DNA from 4 places in the Pantoea sp. SO10 genome. Region 1 is predicted to be linked to each of the others. Evidence: predicted binding sites of a transcription regulator. Region 1 holds the regulator's gene; each other region holds the start of a gene.
What was found. Region 1 encodes Fur, which represses iron uptake genes when iron is present. Its sites were predicted from a motif close to ATAATAATGAGAACNACTATCAA; they were not measured.
Positions count from the first base shown of each region.

Region 1 (5,277 bases):
ACGTCTACGTCTGAACGTTAAAGATTCCGCGCAGGTTAATGAAGGTGTCGCTAAACGTCTCGGTGCTTCAGGTGTGATTCGTCTGAACAAGCAGAGCGTACAGGTTATTGTCGGTACGCAGGCGGAAAGCATTGCAACAGCGATGAAAACCGTACTGAGCAAAGGTCCGGTTGCGGCATCTGCCGCGGCGTCAACGGCTGCTCCTGCTGCTGCAGTAAAACCGCAGGCGGTGCTGAACAGCGAAAAAGCCGTGATCGCTACGCTGCTGGCGCCAGTAACCGGTGACATCGTTGCGCTGGAAAATGTGCCTGACGAAGCATTCGCCAGCAAGGCAGTCGGTGATGGTCTGGCCATCAAGCCAACCGGCAAAACCGTGGTTGCGCCAACCGCCGGAACTGTGGTGAAGATCTTCAACACCAACCATGCGTTCTGCCTTGAGGCGGAAAACGGCGTCGAGATCGTGGTACATATGGGGCTGGATACAGTAGCGCTGGAAGGTAAAGGCTTCACGCGTCTGGTTGAAGAGGGCGCAACGGTCACTGCAGGTCAGCCAATCCTGGAAATGGATCTGGACTTCCTCAATGCCAACGCCCGCTCGATGATCAGTCCGGTTGTGGTCAGCAATAGCGATGATTTCGCTGGTCTGAATTTACTGGCAACCGGTTCAGTGGTTGCAGGCGAAACCCCGCTGTACGAGGTTAAAGGCTAAGTCCTTGTGATTGAGCCAGAAGGCAGGAAGCGATTCCTGCCTTTTTTGTTTTAAAACGACCAACAAACGGTTGTTTCCCTCCTGCGCTTTGTGGATCATACTCCGTTACTTCGTGGTACAAATCACCCGTTATAGTTTTTGAGGATTTTGAGATGAGTGAGGCTGAAGCCCGCCCAACGAATTTTATTCGTCAGATCATCGACGAAGATTTGGCGAGCGGTAAGCACAACAGTGTGCATACCCGTTTCCCGCCTGAGCCCAATGGTTATCTGCATATTGGCCATGCGAAATCTATCTGCCTGAACTTTGGTATCGCGCAAGACTATCAAGGTCAGTGCAATCTGCGTTTCGACGACACTAACCCAGTTAAAGAAGATCTGGAGTTTGTCGAATCCATTAAGCGTGACGTGCAATGGCTGGGCTTTGAGTGGAGCGGCAACATTCGTTACTCCTCAGACTACTTCGACCAACTGTTCAACTATGCGGTTGAGCTGATCAACAAAGGTCTGGCTTACGTTGATGAACTGTCGGCGGATGAGATCCGTGAGTATCGCGGTTCACTGACGGCGCCGGGTAAAAACAGCCCATACCGCGATCGCAGCGTGGAAGAAAACCTGGCGCTGTTCGAGAAGATGCGCGATGGCGGTTTCGAAGAGGGCAAAGCCTGTCTGCGTGCCAAAATCGACATGGCGTCCAGCTTTATCGTGATGCGCGATCCGGTGCTGTACCGCATTAAGTTTGCCGATCACCATCAGACCGGCAGCAAGTGGTGCATCTACCCGATGTACGACTTCACTCATTGCATTTCGGATGCGATCGAAGGCATTACGCACTCTCTCTGCACGTTGGAGTTCCAGGATAACCGTCGTCTGTATGATTGGGTGCTGGATAACATCACCATTCCGGTTCATCCGCGTCAGTACGAGTTCTCACGCCTGAATCTGGAATATGCGGTGATGTCGAAGCGTAAACTGACTCAGCTGGTGAGCGAGAAGGTGGTAGAAGGCTGGGACGATCCGCGCATGCTAACCGTTTCGGGTCTGCGTCGTCGTGGCTATAGCGCCGCTTCTATCCGTGAGTTCTGCCGCCGTATTGGTGTGACCAAACAGGACAATATCGTGGAGATGGCTTCACTGGAATCGTGCATTCGTGACGATCTCAATGAAAACGCACCGCGTGCGATGGCGGTAATGGATCCGTTGAAAGTGGTGATCGAGAACCTGCCTGCAGGTCACGATGAGATCATCACTATGCCGAATCATCCGAACAAACCGGAGATGGGCACGCGTGAAGTGCCATTCAGCCGTGAAGTGTGGATCGATCGCGCTGACTTCCGTGAAGAAGCCAACAAGCAGTACAAGCGTTTGGTGCTGGGTAAAGAAGTGCGTCTGCGTAATGCTTACGTGATCCGTGCCGAACGTGTGGCGAAGGATGATGAAGGCAATATCACCTGCATTTATTGCACTTGTGACGTTGATACGCTGAGCAAAGATCCGGCCGATGGCCGTAAAGTGAAAGGCGTTATCCATTGGGTTTCTGCAATCCACGCGCTGCCAGCGGAATTCCGCCTGTACGATCGTCTGTTCAGTGTGCCAAATCCGGGCGCGGCTGAGGATTTCCTCACCACCATCAACCCAAACTCACTGGAAATCAAACAGGGCTTCGTTGAGCCTGGCTTACGTGCAGCCGATCCGATGGCACCGTACCAGTTCGAACGCGAAGGCTATTTCTGTGCTGATAGCGTCTATTCACAGCCCTCCAGGCTGGTGTTTAACCGCACCGTGGGTTTGCGTGACACCTGGGCAAAAATCGGCGATTAATATTTTTAGTCGCGAGCACGATAAGATCATGAAAGGGCGAGCAATCGCCCTTTTTTATTATCTCTATTTGGCCAGATACGACCTTTTATGCTGCACGCCCTCAACGAGCCATTAATTCCCTATTTGCGACTATTCTGACTTTAGAAAAATTAACCCATTTGGCAGTGTGAAAAACTTTTTTTCAGGTAGGCTATGCGCTCTCAGACGGTGCTCTGCGGCTTATCTAAGGAAAAAAAATGACAACTCTCGCCCAGGAAGCCAGGCATAGCGTGGTGGTTTTACATCAGCTTATTGAACGTATTTTCAATCAGGCGGAAGGCAGTGACGACAGCATTGATCTGTTTTTATCGCACTTTCATCCCGAGTTCAAAATGGTCACGCCGCAAGGCAAACGATTGGACCTCAATGAAATGGAAGTGCTGTTTCGCCAGTTACAGGGGCAGCGTGAAGGCATGCGCATTGCCACCAGTGAGCACGCCATCATCTCGCAGCAAAGCGAGGAAGTGACGATTCAGTATCGTGAATTACAGATGATGAACGGCATCAATCAGAGCCGCATTTCACTGGCGGTATTGGATTGCAGCACCGCCATTCCGCGCTGGCGCTACCTGCAGGAAACGCTTGTCGCCTGATTACAGGCATAAAAAAACCGGCTCAAGCGCCGGTTTTTTTATACTGCATAGCACACTCAATTACTTATCGTGGAGCGTATCGTCTTCGCGGCAGTCTCCCAGAGCACAATGACCGTACAGGTACAGGCTGTGGTTGCTGAGCTTAATGCCGTGGCGAGTGGCAATTTCACGCTGACGCGTTTCGATTGATTCATCGCTGAATTCGATAACTTTGCCACAATCCAGGCAGATCAAGTGATCGTGGTGATGCTGCTGAGTCAGTTCGAAGACAGATTTACCGCCTTCGAAGTTGTGACGGGTTACGATGCCCGCGTCGTCAAACTGGTTAAGAACGCGATACACCGTTGCCAGACCAATCTCTTCGCCCATATCAATCAGGCGCTTATACAAATCTTCCGCACTGACGTGATGGGACTCTGGGCCGGGTCCCTGAAGCACTTCCAGAATTTTCAGTCTGGGTAGCGTGACTTTCAGGCCAGCCTTCTTCAATGCGGAGTTGTTGTCAGTCATGCGGATATTGTCCTGTTACTTTGCTAATCACTTGCGGCGCAGGGGCCTTGAATGTTTAGGTCAACGCGCATTCTCATTTGCGTCTCATTATAGAACTCAAGCAGTGAAATGAAAACCAAGGCAACGTCCTTAATCACCAAAGGTTGTAAGGATATCGTCACTAACGTCTTCAAGACGCTTGGGTTTTGGATTCCATTTCACTCAGCCTCATTCTACTGCCAGAGGAATAAGCGGATGACCATTGCGGGTATTCTACAGATTTGCGGGGAAAAGTTAAAAAACCGTAGCTATTATTTTTATAGGAAATTCCGTTACCCGATGTGAGGCAGTGCGCACATCGGGCTGAGCAGGGAATTAAGCTTCAATAATCTCTTTCAGCTGCAGCTCATCAAAGATCTGCTTCACCCACTTCTCAACGCGTTCGTTGGTCAATTCCGGCTGACGGTCTTCGTCAATGGCCAAACCAAGGAAGTTTTTGTCATCGGCCAGGCCTTTAGAGGCTTCGAAGTGATAGCCTTCGGTTGGCCAGTGACCGACGATCACCGCACCATTCGGCTCAATGATGTCACGAATAGTGCCCATCGCATCACAGAAGTACTCGGCGTAATCTTCCTGATCGCCACAACCAAACAGCGCTACCAGCTTGCCATTGAAATCAATCTCTTCCAGCGTCGGGAAGAAATCATCCCAGTCACACTGCGCTTCGCCGTAATACCAGGTTGGGATACCCAGCAGCAGGATGTCGAACGCTTCGAGATCTTCTTTGGTGCTCTTAGCAATGTCATGCACTTCGGCGACATCTTTACCCAGTTGTTTCTGGATCATCTTTGCAATGTTTTCAGTGTTGCCGGTATCGCTGCCGAAGAAAATGCCTACGATTGCCATGGGTTAGGTAACCTCTTAAATCCTGATTGTGAAAGTAAGTCAGTTGACTGCACAGTTATGCGAATAATAGCAGACCGGTAAAAAGTGCGGAACGTATAAAGCCGTGACTTTGTGTTCCAGCGTGCGGTCTTCGCGCGTTACGACAGTTTGAGCTGTGCCAGCAGCATTTGTTCAATCAATTCGCTGCGACTGATGTTTTGCTGATCGGCCAGCGTGCTGAGGGCGTCAACCGCCTCGCTCGACATCTTCAGCTCAACACGACGCAGCCCACGCACTTTATCGCGCTTGAGCTGATTGCGTTTGTTGATGCGTAACTGTTCATCACGCGTCAGCGGGCTGGTTTTCGGGCGACCAGGACGCCGCTCGTCTGCGAAGAGATCAAGCGTAGTGCGGTCTGTCTGTTCTTTTGCCATGGTTTGTAAAACTGAGTGGGCGCGAACGGCGGAAAGGCGCTGCGCGATTAAAACATTATCGGCCCGACCACGGCGAAAAAATATCCGTGGCAAATTTTTAGCGCGACATCATACTCCAGCGCCTTCCCTGACGCCAACCCTAAAGCGCAAGCGGCAAGCTTTTGCTTTTACAGGTTAAAAAAACGCCGAACGGCGCGTAACACCGCATCGGGTTTCTCGGCGTGCACCCAGTGTCCAGCACCGCTGATCACATGTGCATGTGCCTGCGGGAACTGACGCAGCAGCGCATCGCGATGCTGATTATCCAG
Region 1 covers NZ_CP040095.1:1,244,617-1,249,893, forward strand. Annotated here, with positions in the region: gene nagE (N-acetylglucosamine-specific PTS transporter subunit IIBC) at 1-709, shown strand, start outside; gene glnS (glutamine--tRNA ligase) at 862-2,529, shown strand; gene FCN45_RS05735 (hypothetical protein) at 2,766-3,161, shown strand; gene fur (ferric iron uptake transcriptional regulator) at 3,222-3,671, opposite strand; gene fldA (flavodoxin FldA) at 4,026-4,556, opposite strand; gene ybfE (LexA regulated protein) at 4,694-4,969, opposite strand; gene ybfF (esterase) at 5,137-5,277, opposite strand, start outside.

Region 2 (5,277 bases), on a different replicon from region 1:
TCAACGGTGTGGTGGCGTTAAGAATCGCGGAATAGCCCGCCGGTAGCACGCGCGCCGCCAGACAATACATCAGGAACGGAATCGCTGAGTTGATAACGCCCAGCAGCATCGCCCAACCTAATTTGCCCTCAAAGCGGCGTGGAATGTGCATCACCGCCATAATGATCAATAAACCCAACATGCCGCAAAATACGCGTAAAAACGCGGTGTTCACCGCGCCCAGCGCCGGTACCGCAATGCGCATAAACAGAAAACTGGCACCCCAAATCCCCGCTAAAAGCAGCAGCCGCAACAAATCCGATGTTCGCATAAGTTTCACAATTGTTAAGAAAGAGTCGCGCACAGAATAGCAAATAACCCGCTCCGTCGGGCCGCTATTAACGGCGACTGATTACCGCTTTGCAGAAATATTCCCAGGTAGCGCAATCATCAGGTAGTATTTAGGAATTGATCATTTCCTAAATATGCGGAGAGCGAAAATGTCAGCATCAGTTATCAAACACGCACAGGGCTGGACGCAGCCATTCAACGCGTTAGACGGATTTTCCCATCATTACGCCACGGTCGACGGCGTGCGTTTGCACTACGTCAGCGGCGGCAATGCAAATGGAGAAACGTTGCTGCTGCTGGCGGGATTTCCACAAAGCTGGTTCGCCTGGCGCCAGGTGATGGCGCTGCTGGGCGATCGCTATTTCATCATCGCGCCGGATTTACCCGGTCAGGGCGACTCGGATAAACCGCTCAGCGGCTACGACACCACATCGCTGGCGCAGAATGTACAGGGCTTGATGCAGCAATTGGGTCATGAAAGCTATTACCTCGCCGCGCACGACGTAGGCGCGTGGGTTGCCTGGCCGTATGCCACGCTGTTTAGCGATCCGGTGAAGAAACTGGCGCTGCTTGATGCCGGTATTCCTGGCGTGACGTTGCCAGAATCGCTGCCCGCGACGCCGGATAAAGCGTGGAAAACCTGGCACTTCGCGTTTCATCTCTTACCGGATTTGCCGGAGGCGCTGATAGAAGGGCGCGAAGCGATCTATCTCGAATGGTTCCTGAAACGCAAAGCGGCCAGTCCGATGGTGTTTGGCGATGAGGATATGGCGGAATATACTCGTTTGTTACAGCAGAAGGGCGCGATACGCGCCGGAATGGCGACTTATCGTGAAGTGACGGTTTCGGCGGCGCAAAACCGTGCGTTGCTGAAAGAGCGCGGCAAATTAGCGTTGCCGTTACTGGCGATCAGCGCCGATCAGGGTTCGATTCCGGATATGGCATTGCCATTGCGTGAATTCGCTGCGGATGTGACGGGAATTAAGATCGCGCACTGCGGTCACTTCATTCCGGATGAGCAACCGCAGGCGCTGGCAGAGGCGTTGGGTGAGTTTTTTAATTAAACGTCAGGTCGCCATGTCTGGCGACTAAAAACCGCTCAATCAAAACGACATCGTCACACCGGCATAATAGGCGCGGCCCGGTTCGTTATAGGTTGATGCACCCGAATTTTCGCGGTAAATGCGTTTATCAAACAGGTTATTGATACCGGCATTGGCGCGCAGGTTTTTGCTGATGTCGTAATTGACGTTCAAACCAAACACCGAATACGGGCTGATTTCCTGGGTCGTCATGCTCGAGGTATCGATATTGGTCTCAACATTCTGACGCGGTTTCTGGCGGCCATACTGCGTCCAGTTGATGTTGGCGCTGAGATCCTGCGTCGCCTGCCACTCCAGCTGCGAGTTGATGGTGAATTCCGGGATCACCGACAGCGGATTGCCGGTTTTCTTGCTCTCGGAGCGGAACATGTAGGTGGCGTTGGAGCGCCATTCCAGCGTATCGGCGATCAAAGGAATAGTCAGATTTCCTTCCAGTCCTTCCACAATCGCTTTGCCGCCGTTTTCCCAGCGCAGCACGTTATAAACCGGGCGAGTGCTGGAATAAACCGGCTCGGTGCCCGACACAATCTTGTTCTTATAGTCATTGCGGAACCAGGTGATGCCCGCAACGTAGCCCTGGTTGCTGAACTCCATTCCAATCTCTTTGTTGACGCTGGTTTCTGCATCAAGATCGTTGTTCCCCAGCAGATAACATTGGCTGAGCCCAATCGGGCAGCCGTTGCCGCGCGTGGAGAGCAGATAACCCGGCGTTGATTGATACAGGTTTGGCGCTTTAAACACCCGTGCGATACCGGCCTTCAGGGTGAAAAAGTCGCCCAGACCTTGTGAGAGGTTCAGGCTTGGGCTCCAGTTGGCGCCAAACTGATCGTGATAATCAAAGCGCAGGCCCGGAATCACTTCGGTGCTATCGGTGGCGGCAATGTTGTCTTCAAAGAACAGTGAACTGATGGTGGCGCTGTTCTTACTGCTGCGCTGCGATGGATCGCCCGAACTGCCTGGCAAATTCACGCCGCTCGCGCTGGCCGCAAGCATTGATGCTGGATCGTTCAGCTCGTCGCGGTTCCACTCCGCGCCCAGCGTCACGGTTTGATCGACCAGCAGCTGCAGCGGGAAGTTGATCTCTCCGCCCGCGCGATAGCTTTCCAGGCGGCTGGTGGCGTACGTATCGCTGTTGATCATTCCTTCAGTACGCCCGGCAGTGCCTTCCTGCAGGCGGGTGTTATTGGTTTTCTCGTAGTTGAAATTGAGCTTCGAGGTTCCCCAATCCCAGATACCGTTGTGCGCGATGCCGTAGCTCTGGCGATACATGCGGTTAGTTTCATCACCATACAGCGACTCTACTAAACCGTCGGTGCTGGCGTTGCTGTTACTGTTCTGCGTGTCACCGGCGTAAATATTGCCCTGACGGCTGTAGCCCCAGGAGAAGTCGATGATTTGCAGCGGCGTGATTTTCCACGACAGCACGGTATTGATGTCTTTGTTGCGCACGCCTTCACGGCCCGCCGCGTATGAACCGTTTTCTGCGGTGTTGATATCGAACGCATCGGCATCGGTGCGGTTGAGGTTGCCGTACAGGCGCATGGTCAACGCATCACCGGCCAGCGGGCCGCTGAGATTGAAGTTAGCGCGTCGGGTATCGCCTTCTTTGCTATTTTCCGGCTGGCTGGTATAGAGCGACAGCGAGCCGTGCCAGTCGTTGGTGGGACGCTTGGTAATGATGTTCACCACGCCGCCCGCCGCGCCAGAACCGTATCGAGCAGCGGCCGGGCCTCGAATCACTTCAATGCGCTCAACCATTTCAGCTGGCACCCAGTTGGTATCACCGCGTGAATCACGCTCGCCGCGCCAGCTGTAGCGCACCGAGTTACGAGAGGAAACCGGCACGCCATCGATCATCACCAGGGTGTTTTCCGGGCCCATGCCACGGATATCGATTTGACGGTTATTGCCGCGGCTGCCGCTGGCGCCGTTGCCGGTAAGGTTTACGCCGGGCATTTTGCGAATGATGTCGGAGAGATCGTTAACAGGGGGATTTTTTTTGATGTCTTCAGCGGTGATGGTGGACACGCCCGGTTGCTGTTTGAGCTCCTGCTCGGCGGTGACGATCATTGATTCATCGTCAGCCAGCTTTTCGGTGGTTTCAGCTGCAAAGGCAGGCGACGTTAGCATTCCCGCTAAAAAAAGCGCAATTGGACGCTTTTTGCCACGCATGGTTACATTCACTTAAGTTTTCTCCCTGTTACGTTAACAATTGTAAGTAAATGCGCATGATAATGATAACGTTTCTCATTGTCTATTCAGTGAGACGGCAACATGCCTGACAATACAAACCTTTACAAAGGTTGTTCGGTTGCGGGGTATGAGTTGCGGAGAGGGGAATTTCTCATTTGCTTAGAAGAAACCGTTATGAGTAAGAAGAAATGTGTCGATGAATACTGGATAGGCAGGCTACTGATTCACTAGCAAATTCTGAATTCTGCTGAGTGTTACGTGCCAAATCTGGGGCGGAAATCCCGCCTTGCAACCGTGCTAGCGGCTATTGCCATATTTCGGCAATAGATATGTTTTTTTCGCATTTGTGATTGTTATCTATCTTCCAGAGAATGCTAATCGGGACGTAAATACCCGTCATAATTTCAGCCGCAACTGCGTTGGCTTCGCGTGTTCACCCCAGTCACTTACTTAAGTAAGCTCCCGGGGATTCACACACTTGCCGCCTTGTTGCAGCTGGAATTATTTAGGGTATATGAGGATGACAATTCCACTCACCGCACGCCGCTCGCGCGAGGTGAGTCAGGAGACAAAACCATCGCTACCTCAACGCCTTTTCCCTGTGGGGAAACTTTTTATAAATCAGGAGAAAGGTTCCAGTGAAATTCGCCAAAGGCATGACTCTTCTTGCGCTCGCGCTGAGTGCACACACCGCGTTCGCCGCCGATGAAAACGTCCCAACTGACAGCTCAATCCACGTGCAGGCCGATCCTGCGCTGAAAAGCCTGCTGCCTGCGGATGTGGTGAAACGTGGCTACATTGTAGCCGGAACCAACCCCAACACGCCGCCAACCACCTTCTATAAAGAAGACAACAAAACGCTGGCCGGCCGTGAAATCGATATCATGAATGCCGTGGGCGAGCGTCTGGGAATCCAGGTTCAGTGGCGCGACACCGGCGGTTTCGACAACATCATTCCAGGCCTGAAAACCGGTCGTTACGATGTGGCGCTCTCCAATATTAACGCCACGCCAGCGCGTGCCAAAATCATCGACTTCGTGGGTTATTACGATGCCAGCCGCCTCGGCATTATCTCGCGTAAAGATGCCAACATCGCACCATTCAAAGAGCTGGCCGATGTCTGTGGTAAAGAAGTGGGCGCCGGTTCCGGTACCACCCAGGTTACGCGCCTTGAAGACGCCAGCAAAGCCTGTGAAGCGGCGGGTAAAAAGCCAATTAAAGTCTCCGTCTTCCCGGATCGTCCAGCTGGCGTGCAGGCGGTGGTAAGCGGTCGCGTGCCAATGTTCCTCGGCCCGTATGAAGGTTTGCTGTGGCAGGTGAAAGTGATTAAACCGCTGACCATGAGCGGCGAAATCACCGTACACGATGCGCCAGTCTCCGTCGCTTTCCCGAAAGATTCCGCGCTGGAGCCCGCCGTACAGGCCGCGCTTAACTCGCTGATCAAAGATGGCAGCTACAACAAGATCCTCGACAACTGGGGCATCGGCTTTGGTGCTGTTAAACAAGCCAAACGCAATCAGGAAATCTTTCAATGAGTGACATTCACGACCACACCGGCGATTTGAAAATCGTCGGCAAACATTACTACGGACGCTGGCTGAGTGCGCTGGTCGTGTTGTTGTGCGTGGTGGCGATGGCGAACTCGATGATT
Region 2 covers NZ_CP040096.1:126,477-131,753, reverse strand. Annotated here, with positions in the region: gene FCN45_RS20175 (DMT family transporter) at 1-310, opposite strand, end outside; gene FCN45_RS20170 (alpha/beta fold hydrolase) at 480-1,394, shown strand; gene FCN45_RS20165 (TonB-dependent siderophore receptor) at 1,434-3,605, opposite strand; gene FCN45_RS20160 (ABC transporter substrate-binding protein) at 4,265-5,161, shown strand; gene FCN45_RS20155 (amino acid ABC transporter permease) at 5,158-5,277, shown strand, end outside.
Region 2: a site for Fur is predicted at 3,662-3,684, ahead of FCN45_RS20165 (TonB-dependent siderophore receptor). Genes of this name have one in related genera too.

Region 3 (5,277 bases), 700 kb from region 1:
GCGCCAGCTGATCGAGCAGCAGGGCAAAGCGGCTGGCATGACGCTGCAAGGTTTGTTCGCTATAGCGTTCGGCATTGGCCAGCAGCTCCAGCGTCAGTTCACCGTGCTCGCTGATGTAAATGGCGATCTCCAGATCGCGCACCGGCCCGGACGCCAGTTGATGGGTGATGCCTTCCACGCCAGCGAAATCGAGCTGGTAGTCAAACATCTTCAGGTTAATCACCGGACCGTACAGCGGGTCGCCATCGCCGAGGCGGCCGAGATCGCGCTGCACCTGTTCGGCGTCATAGCGCTGATGACGACGCATCTTTTTCACTTCACCCGCCAGCTGCGCGGCGAGCGCGCCGATCGGCTGCGCGGGATCGTAATGGATTGCCATCGGCAATACGTTGATCACCGGACCGGTGGCGCACAAGGCGGCCGAGCCGATGCGGCGCATAAAGATGAAGCCAGTGGCAAAGTCGTTTTGCCCGCTGAGACGCGCCAGCCACAGCGCCACTAGCGCAAAGGCGAGATCGGCCGCGCTGGCGTGCGGATGCTGCTGCACTAGCCTCTGGAAGATGCTGCGATCCAGCGTAACGCTATGGCGCAGCAGATCGGTGCTGGCATGTTGTCCGGCGAGCGGCAGCGGCGAGAGCGAAGCCGGTGAGGGCAGCGCCGCCCCTTTTTCGCGCCAGAACTGGCTGTCACGCGCAAAAGAGGAGGATTCGCGGTAGCGCTGATACTCGTCCACCACTTCGCTAAACGGAATAAACGGCGTCGGTTCAGCGGCTTGCTGGCGTACGGCCGCGCTGTAGAGATTGGCGATGCGGCGCGTCAGCGCGGTAAAGCTGAAGCCATCCACCACCAAATGATGGTAGCGCTGATACCAAAACCAATGCTGATCGTCGAGACGGAACAGGCGGTGATGCCACAGCTTTGCGCCGCTCAATACGCGCAGATCGCCATTCATGTCGTCACGCATCAGCGCGCGCGCTTTGGCAGGCGCATCGGCCTCAGCGCGCAAATCGACAATCTGCGGCAGGCTAAAGGCGTGTGGCTGCGGCCACTGCAACGCTTCGCCTTCCACCTCACCAAAGGCCATATTCAGCGTGTCGGCTTCCTGCATGCCGGCAACGATCGCCTGCGCCAACAGGGCGCTATCAATCTCACCGCGCAGTTCGACAAAGTGCGCCACCGCGTAAGCGTTGTGGTGAGGTGACAGCTGATCGGCAATCCAGATGCCGGGCTGTGCCGCGACTAACGGCAAGGTTTGTTGGTCGGTCATAGGCTTATTCATCAGGGATTCGGACATGGATGCTCCGGTTTGCTCCACAGCGCTTGCAGGCCATTCAGCAGGCCGCCGCGCCAACAGAGCGCGTCATGGCCGCCTTCCACGGGCAGGTAATTCACCTGATAGCCGGCAGCGCTAAGCTGCTGTTGAAGTTGTTGATTAGCTTGCAGAATCAAGCCTTCACGTTTGCCCGCTTCGAGCCAGAAACGCAGCGGTTGACGCGGTGCAAGACCGTTATCCAGCGCCTGCAGCAGCCAGCCGTGCGGATTGCCGCGTTCCGGCCACCAGAAGGAGCCCGATAAGCTGAGCGCGTTGCCAAAGGTTTCCGGCCAGTGCAGCGCGGCAAACACCGACGCCAGGCCACCAAAGCTTTGTCCGGCGACGATGGTACTGTCCGCCTGCTGGCGATAAGGCGTTGATTGTGCAACTTGCGGTAACAGTTCTTGCTGAATGGCTTGCCAAAACTGCGCGTTACACGGCAGCTCGCGGCTGCGGTGTTCGCGGTCAATGATGTCGATAAACAGATACACCGCTGGCGGCAAAGAACCGGCATCAGTGAGCTGCTGCAGCGGTCCGGCAATCGGCATGCTGTGCGCCCAGAATTGCCCGTCAAGCATGATGGCCAGCGGACGCTGTGCGGGATTGGCTGCGCCGGTGGTGTAAATCCACACCTTGCGGCTGTTGCCTAATAGCGCGCTATCCCATTGTTGCTGTTGCAGTTCAATGGTTGGCGCTGTGCCGTTATCCACCGCTTGCCACAGCTGTTGATCGGGCGCGTGAGGCAGATGCAGCGGCGAGACGCCCATGCCGCGACCACCGGACCAGCCACGTAAGCTGTTCAAAGGATCGGCCTGCGCCGTCGGGAATTTGTCGCGCCACCAGTTGCGCAGCGTGGACATGTCGGCAACGCCAGTGAAGTCCGTGGCCTGTTCATCGGGCATCAAACAGTAACTGCCGCGCCAGTTAGCGGGCAGCGAGGTCTGCCAATACCAGACGTTGGTGCCCGCCACACGCATTAACGACTGCGGCGGGCGGCGCTGGTGGTGATCGGTCACGCCGGTAATGTTAATCCACACGCGCTGGGTCGACGATTGCGTCTCATCGCCTTGCGGATCACGCCAGAAGAAAGTGACCTGACATTGGCCATCGTCTACTAACTCAATGCGGGGAATACCTTGGGATTGTTGCGCCTGCCACCAGGCCGCACTGCCGGTTACATCATTTCGCCAGGTCATAGGGCTGCCAGTCGGTGTTTACGCGGAGATTTACATAAGCTTGATGAATAATACTATTGATAATAATTTGCATTTGCAATAGGGTGGCTGCGCTCAAAAATGAGCACGCCTGTTCCGCCAGATGCTTACCGTTCGGTAAGGTTGCGCTACGGATGGTTTGAAGGGTCTGGAACTGGGCGCGATATGGACAGGGATCTTCTCACCGGCTCGCCAGTTAAGCATCCAACGGCTTTTTGCTGGCCATCCAGGAACGTATAAAATGAAAAATTACTCACGGTTATCGTTAGCCATTCTGATTGAACTGGGGCTCAGCGCCTCACTGCTTTCCAGCAGCGCCTGGGCAGCAGAGACTTCCTCCAGCAAAACCTCAGCCAGCACGACTGACGCACAATCAATGGACGGCGGCACCTTGATGGTCACCGCGCAGCAGCAGAACCTGCAAGCGCCGGGCGTCTCAACCATTACTGCCGACGAAATCAAAAAACATCCGCCCGCGCGTGATGTGTCTGAAATTATCCGTACCATGCCTGGCGTTAACCTGACCGGCAACTCCACCAGCGGCCAGCGCGGTAACAATCGCCAGATCGATATTCGTGGTATGGGCCCGGAAAACACCTTGATCATGGTGGACGGTATGCCGATCACCAGCCGCAACTCGGTGCGCCTTGGCTGGCGTGGCGAGCGTGATACGCGTGGCGACACCAACTGGGTGCCGCCGGAGATGATCGATCACATCGACGTGATTCGTGGACCGGCGGCGGTGCGTTACGGTAACGGCGCGGCGGGCGGTGTGGTGAATATCATCACTAAAAAACAGACCGATCAGCAGTGGCACGGTTCCTGGAACACCTATTACAACGTGCCGGAACATAAAGCGGAAGGCGCCACTAAGCGCACTAACTTCAGTCTGGAAGGGCCGCTGGGCGATGATTTCAACTTCCGTTTGTACGGTGGTTTAGCCAAAACCCAGGCCGATGCCTATGACATCAACGAAGGGCATGCGGCGGCGCGCACCGGCAGCTATGCGGGCAGCTATCCGGCGGGTCGTGAAGGTTCGGTTAATAAAGATATCAATGCCTTGCTGAGCTGGGCGTTTGCACCGATGCAGACGCTGGAGCTGCAGGCCGGTTACAGCCGTCAGGGCAACCTGTATGCGGGTGATACGCAGAACACCAACACCAGCGCGCTGGTGAAAAGCCTGTACGGTGATGAAACTAACCGCCTGTATCGCCAGAACGTCTCATTAAAATGGACCGGCGCATGGGATAACGGCGTCAGCACCAATACCTACGCGCGCTACGAGAAAACCCGCAACTCGCGCATCAATGAAGGTTTGGCCGGCGGCACCGAAGGCATCTTCTCTAACAGCGGTTTCAACACCATTCAGCTGGATGACGTGCTGCTGCATAGCGAAGTCAGCATTCCGTTTGAGCTGCTTTTTAACCAAACGGCGACGCTGGGTACCGAATGGAACCAGCAGCGCATGAAGGATGGCTCTTCCAACACGCAGGCGGCGAGCTACGGTGCGGTGCCGGGCATCGATAACACCGGTCGCAGCCCGTATTCCCAGGCAGAGATTTTCTCGCTGTTTGCGGAAGACAACATGGAGCTGACCGACAGCACCATGCTGACGCCAAGCCTGCGTTTTGATCATCACTCGATTGTTGGCAATAACTGGAGCCCGTCGCTCAACCTGTCACAAGGTTTGGGCGATGACTTCACGCTGAAGATGGGGATTGGTCGCGCCTATAAAGCGCCGAGCCTGTATCAGACCAACCCGAACTACTTGTTGTACAGCAACGGTCAGGGTTGTGCGGCCAGCACCGGCGCCTGTTATCTGCAGGGTAACAGCGACCTGAAAGCGGAAAACAGCATCAATAAAGAGATTGGTCTGGAGTGGAAACACGAAGGTTATCAGGCCGGTTTAACCTGGTTCCGCAACGATTATCGCAACAAGATCGAAGCCGGTTACTCGCCAGTGAGCAAAGCATCCAATGGCACCACAGATATTTATAAGTGGGAAAACGTACCGAAAGCGGTGGTGGAAGGGCTGGAAGGCACCGTCAACGTGCCGTTCTCCGACAGCGTGATGTGGAATAACAACTTCACCTATATGCTGCAGAGTAAGAACAAAGAGACCGGCGATCGTTTATCGGTGATTCCGGAATACACGCTGAATTCGACGCTGAGCTGGCAGGCGACGCAGGATCTGTCGCTGCAAACCACGCTGACCTGGTACGGCACGCAGACGCCGAAGAAGTATGATTACAAAGGGAATCTTTCGACCGGCAGCGCAACGGATAAAGTAAGTCCTTACTCAATTATCGGTATGAGCGGTACCTACGATATCAATAAGTACGCCAGCGTCACGGTGGGCATCGATAACCTGTTCGATAAACGTCACTATCGCGAAGGTAATGCGCAAACCACCGGTAACGCTAACACCAACTCTTATCTGTATGGAGCGGGTGCGAATACCTACAACGAATCTGGTCGTACTTACTTTATGAGCCTGAATACCCACTTCTAACGGCGCTTAGCCAATCAGTTGATGCGGTAAATAGCAGCGGGCAATCAGCCCGCTGCGATCTTCACGGTTCACCAGCTCCAGCCTGCCGCGATGCATCTGCACGATGCGCAGCACGATATTCAAACCCAAACCGCTGCCGCCATAACGCTGATCGCGACGACGAAACGCCTGTGTTAGCTCTTCCGCAGCGGCGGCTTCAATGCCGGGACCCTGATCCCACACTTCAATGATCACCTGCT
Region 3 covers NZ_CP040095.1:545,080-550,356, forward strand. Annotated here, with positions in the region: gene FCN45_RS02440 (enterobactin synthase subunit F) at 1-1,294, opposite strand, end outside; gene fes (enterochelin esterase) at 1,279-2,508, opposite strand; gene FCN45_RS02450 (TonB-dependent siderophore receptor) at 2,768-5,038, shown strand; gene pmrB (two-component system sensor histidine kinase PmrB) at 5,045-5,277, opposite strand, start outside.
Region 3: a site for Fur is predicted at 2,559-2,581, ahead of fes (enterochelin esterase). Genes of this name have one in related genera too.

Region 4 (5,277 bases), on a different replicon from region 1:
GATGCTGAAGAGCCGGAATATGTGGTGCCGTTTATCGACCTGCAAATGCTGGCCGCCGATGACTGTATTGTCGAACTGCGCAGCTATGAAGAAGCGCCGGTCAGCGTGGCGGATGGCGTTGAGCGCATCTTGCCGCAGGCGATCGCCGCGTGGCAGCCGCCCGCCCAGCAGCGCATCGTGCTGGTGTGCGCCAGCGGCATCCGTGCCGCGCAGGCCGCTAACGCGCTGGCGCAGCGCGGATTTCACCAGTTGGCGATTCTGGCGGCCAATCGCCCATGAATCAGGACATTCTGTTCAACGATGTGAGCTTTAGCTGGGGCGATAAACCGCTGTGTCAGCGGCTGAATCTGCACCTGCGCGGTGGCAAAACCACGGTAATGCTGGGACGCAGCGGCATCGGCAAAAGTACGCTGCTGCGGTTGGTGGCCGGTTTACTCCAACCGCAGCAGGGCGCGGTGCGGGGCTTGAGCGGCAACGTGGCGTGGATGGGCCAGCAGGATCTGCTGTATCCGTGGCTGACGGTGCTCGACAACGTGATGCTGTCGGCGCGGCTCAGCGGCGACAAGCCGGATCGCCCGCGTGCGCTGGCGCTGCTCGAGCAGGTAAAACTCAGCGACGTGGCGCATGCACCCCCGCATCAACTCTCCGGCGGCATGCGGCAACGCGTGGCGCTGGCACGCACGCTTTATGCGCAGCGCGACGTGGTGCTGATGGATGAACCCTTCGCCACGCTGGATGTGATGACCAAACTCAGTTTGCAAACGCTGACCGCCGGATTACTGCGGGGCAAAACTGTGCTGCTGGTGACGCACGATCCGCTGGAAGCGTGCCGCATGGCCGATGACATTCTGCTGCTGCAAGGCCAGCCGCTGACTATCGAAAGCTGGCCGGTTGCTGGCGGTGACGTGCCGCGTCCGTTTGATCATCCCGACGTCCTGCAGGCGCAGGCGCAACTCTTCTCCCGACTGAATACCCATGAAAACAGTGTTTAGCGCGATCTACCTGATCGTGGTGCTGCTGTGCGGCTGGTTACTGGCGTGTCACAGCGGCGTGCCGAGTTTCCTGCTGCCCACGCCACAGGCGGTGCTGGAGGCGCTGTGGCAGCATCGTCAACTGCTGTGGCATCACGCGCTCTATACGCTGGCGGAAATCGTGCTGGCGCTGCTGTTGGGCGTCGGCGCGGGCGTGACGCTGGCGGTGCTGATGGCCGCCAGTTCGCTGCTGCGTCGCGTGCTGTTTCCGCTGGTCACCGCCAGCCAGGCAATTCCGGTGTTTGCCCTCGCGCCGCTGCTGGTGCTGTGGCTTGGCTTTGGTATCGCGTCGAAAGTGGTGGTGGCGGCTTTGATCCTGTTCTTCCCGCTGTGCTTGTCACTGTTTGATGGGCTGTGCCGTACGCCGGTCGGCTGGCTGGAGCTGGCGCAAACCTCCACGTCATCGCGTTTCCGCATCTTCTGGCGCGTGCGCTGGCCCGCCGCGTTACCGCAGTTTTTCTCCGGCCTGCAGATGGCGGTGGTGTTGGCCCCGATTGGCGTGGTGATTGGCGAATGGGTCGGCGCCAGCGAAGGGCTCGGCTATCTGATGATGCAATCCAACGCGCGACTGGAAACCGCCACCAGCTTCGCGGCGCTGCTGCTGTTACTGATTATGGCGCTGCTGCTTTCGGGCAGCGTGGCGCTGATGCGCAAGAAAATCCTCTGGCAATCTACATAAGGAAATACCGTGAAAACCCTACGAATGGCATTGACCGCGTTGCTGCTGCTGGCGACCGCTAACGTGCAGGCGGCGGAGAAAGTTCGCCTGCTGCTTGACTGGTTTATCAACCCCAATCACGCGGCGATTTTTGCTGCCCAGCATAGCGGCGCGTTTAAGAAAGAAGGGCTGGATGTCGAGATGATCGCGCCCGCCGATTCCGCTTCCGTGCCGCTGCTGCTGGCGGCGGGCAAAGTCGATCTCGCCATCAGCTATCAGCCGCAGCTCTACACGCTGGTGGATAAAGAGGTGCCGGTGATCCGCGTCGGCACCTTGATCAATCAGCCGCTGAACACGCTGACCACGGTGTCAGACGATATCCACTCGCTGAAGGATTTCGCTGGCAAAACCATCGGCTACGCGGTGCCGGGCACCGAAGACGTGGCGATCCGCAATATGCTAAAAGCGCAGGCCGTTGATGCTGACTCGGTGAAGCTTATCAACCTGAATATGGATGGCACCTCCGCGTTGCTAACGCACAAGATTGATGGCGCGATGACCATCTTTCGCAACTATGAGCTGCTGGATCTGGAAGACAAAGGCGCGCAGCCAACGGTGTTCAAGCCGGAAGATTACGGCGTGCCTGCTTATGATGAGTTGATCATCCTTGCAAACCAGAAAACTGCCGCGCAGGACAAACGCATTCCGGCGTTTTTACGTGGCCTGGATGCCGGCGTGGCGTGGCTACGCGCGCATCCGCAGGAAGCGTGGCAGGCGTTTATCGAAAAATATCCCGAGCTGGATACGCCGCTCAATCACGAGGCGTGGCAGGCCACGCTGCCATATTTTGCCGCGCACAGTGCGGCGTTTGATCGGACGCGCTATCAGGCGTTTGGTGAGTATATGAAGGGTAATGGTGTGATTAAGGCTGTGGCGCCGATGGCGCGATATTCGTTGTAGGTTGGTGTAGTTTGTCCCTCACCCCAGCCTTCTCCCGCGCGCGGGAGAGGGGGCCTAACATCCGCGCCATCTAACCATTCCCTCTCCCGCCTGCGGGAGAGGGTTAAGGTGAGGGGAAACCACGCACAATTTCCCTTGCACCTACACTTATTTTTGATAATGATATTTATTCTCAACTATCAAGTGATGGACAACCTGATGCGTTTCCCCGCTCTTTCTCTGCTGCTTAGCCTGTTTTTCATCTGCACCCATGTTCACGCCAACGCAACCTGGCCGCGCACTATCTCCACACCGAAAGGCCCCTTCACGCTGCAACAGCCGCCGCAGCGCATTGTCTCGACCAGCGTTACGCTGAGTGGCACTTTGCTGGCAATTAACGCGCCGCTGGTTGGCTCCGGCGCCACCAGTCGCAATAGCAGCGTATCGGATGTGCAGGGCTTTTTTACGCAATGGAGCGCGGTGGCCAAAGTGCGTCAGGTTAAACCGCTCTATATCTCGCAGCCGAATGCCGAAGCGATTGCCGCCGAAGCACCGGATTTGATCGTGATTGCCGCCACCGGCGGCGATTCGGCGCTGCGCCTCTACGATCAGCTGCAAACCATCGCGCCGGTGTTAGTGATCGACTATGGCGATAAGAGCTGGCAGGCATTGACCCTGCAGCTGGGCGAGATTACCGGCCATGAAGCTGATGCCAATAAGGTGATTGCAGCGTTCGAAAAACGGGTTGAAACAGTGCGTCACAAGATTACGCTGCCGCCGCAGCCGACCTCTGCGCTGGTCTATTACGAAGATGGACGTGGAATGAATTTGTGGACGCCAGCATCGGCGCAGGGCGCGCTATTACAGGATTTGGGCTTTACGCTGGCCGCGCCGCCCGCCAGTTTTCAGGGCAGCACCAGCATGGGTAAGCGCAATGACATTATTCAGCTGAACGGCGAAAACATGGCCGATGGCATCACCGGTAACACGCTTTTGCTATTCGCTGCTGATGAGAAAACCGTGCCGCAGGTGGCGAAGAATCCGTTCCTCGCCCATCTGCCGGCGGTACAGCAGCACGACATCTTTGCCGTGGGTAACGATACTTTTCGTCTCGATTACTACAGCGCCAGCAATATGCTCAGCAGCATCGAGCGGCAGTTTACCCGTTAAGCCTCTGCGGTGGCGGGCTGCGGCGCGTCCGGTTGTTCACTGAGGCGCGCCGAGCGCAGGCCGCGCGCCGCCAGCGACAACAGCACCAGCAATCCCGCCGCCAATCCGCCAAACCACAGCACGCTGCTCAACGGTGCCAGCACGCGTGCCAGCGCGCCTAAACCCAATGCACCGACCGAATCGCCGGTCACATCCTGCGCGGTGCCGAGGCTGTTGACGCGTCCCAGCAGCGCATCCGGCGTGTGGTGCTGCGTCAGCATAAACTGCAATAGCGAGGCGATGGCGTTGCTGTAGCCGTAACACACCAGCGCCAGCAGTGCGGGCAGCAGATGGCTGTAAAGACCGAGCGAGGCGATGCAGGCAAATGCCAGCAGCGCACAGCCCATCAGCACCCATCCCGGACGTGTTAACTGCCGCACCCAGCCGCTGGTAAAAGCACCGATCATCGCACCCAGCGGCACCGCCGAGTACATCAATCCTAATGCGGATGCATCGGCGTGATAGGTCAGCGCCAGCGCCGGGAACAGAATACGCACCGCGCCAACCATGCTGAGCAGCAAGCCAACCAGCACCACCGCGCCCACCACTTTATGCTGGCAGACAAACTGCATGCCGCTCGCCAGCGCGCGCAGCGGATGCTCCGGCTCCTGTTGTTCGGGCTTCATCGACGGTAAACGCACCAGCGGAATCAGCGTTGCTAGCGTACCAATCGCGGCGACCGCAAACGCCCACCCGACACCCGCCGCAACGATGATCATGCCGCCGAGCGCGGGCGACAAAATCGCGCCGAGGCGCACCGTTAGCATACTGAGCGCACCGGCTTCCGCCAGATGTTCACGTCCGACGATTAGCGGGATCACTGCCATTAGCGCAGTCATGCCGAGCGCGCCAAAGAAGCCATCCCAGAAGGCGAGGAAGTAGAGCGCCAGCAATGAAGGCGCTGGGCTGAAGGCGTTGAGGCTGAGCAGCACAAAGCCGATGCCGCAGGTGCCGCGCGCGAACAGGATTAGTTTGCGGCGATCGTAGCGATCGGCCAGCACGCCGCCGAGCAGCAGGCCGACGAACATGCCGATGCCGTCGAGCATTACCGCCACGCCAACCTGCAGCGTGGAGCCGGTCATCGCCTGAATTTGCACTGGTACGCCAACCGCCAGCATGCCAAGGGCGAATACCGAGAGCATGCGCGCGCAGAATATCGCGCGGAACGATGCATTGTTTTTAAGCAAACTGAAATCTAGGAATATCGAGGGCTTAGCCATAAATCTCCAACGGTGAATCACATTTGCATCACCCGTAGCGGCGCAACTTATTGCGCGTTTTTTGTCAAAACGCGATGAATCGCGCCGCTACGGTATGTGCCTTAATTAACGCCGAGCTAACAAACGGTTTATCAACGGTCCCAGCACCTGCAACGAATCTGCTGAAAGAATATCGGCGTGTTCGCAATCCAGCGGGAAGATCGTCAATTCATCAACGAAC
Region 4 covers NZ_CP040096.1:479,135-484,411, forward strand. Annotated here, with positions in the region: gene FCN45_RS21715 (HesA/MoeB/ThiF family protein) at 1-279, shown strand, start outside; gene FCN45_RS21720 (ABC transporter ATP-binding protein) at 276-992, shown strand; gene FCN45_RS21725 (ABC transporter permease) at 976-1,710, shown strand; gene FCN45_RS21730 (ABC transporter substrate-binding protein) at 1,720-2,649, shown strand; gene fepB (Fe2+-enterobactin ABC transporter substrate-binding protein) at 2,848-3,798, shown strand; gene entS (enterobactin transporter EntS) at 3,795-5,057, opposite strand; gene FCN45_RS21745 (non-ribosomal peptide synthetase) at 5,163-5,277, opposite strand, start outside.
Region 4: a site for Fur is predicted at 2,803-2,825, ahead of fepB (Fe2+-enterobactin ABC transporter substrate-binding protein). Genes of this name have one in related genera too.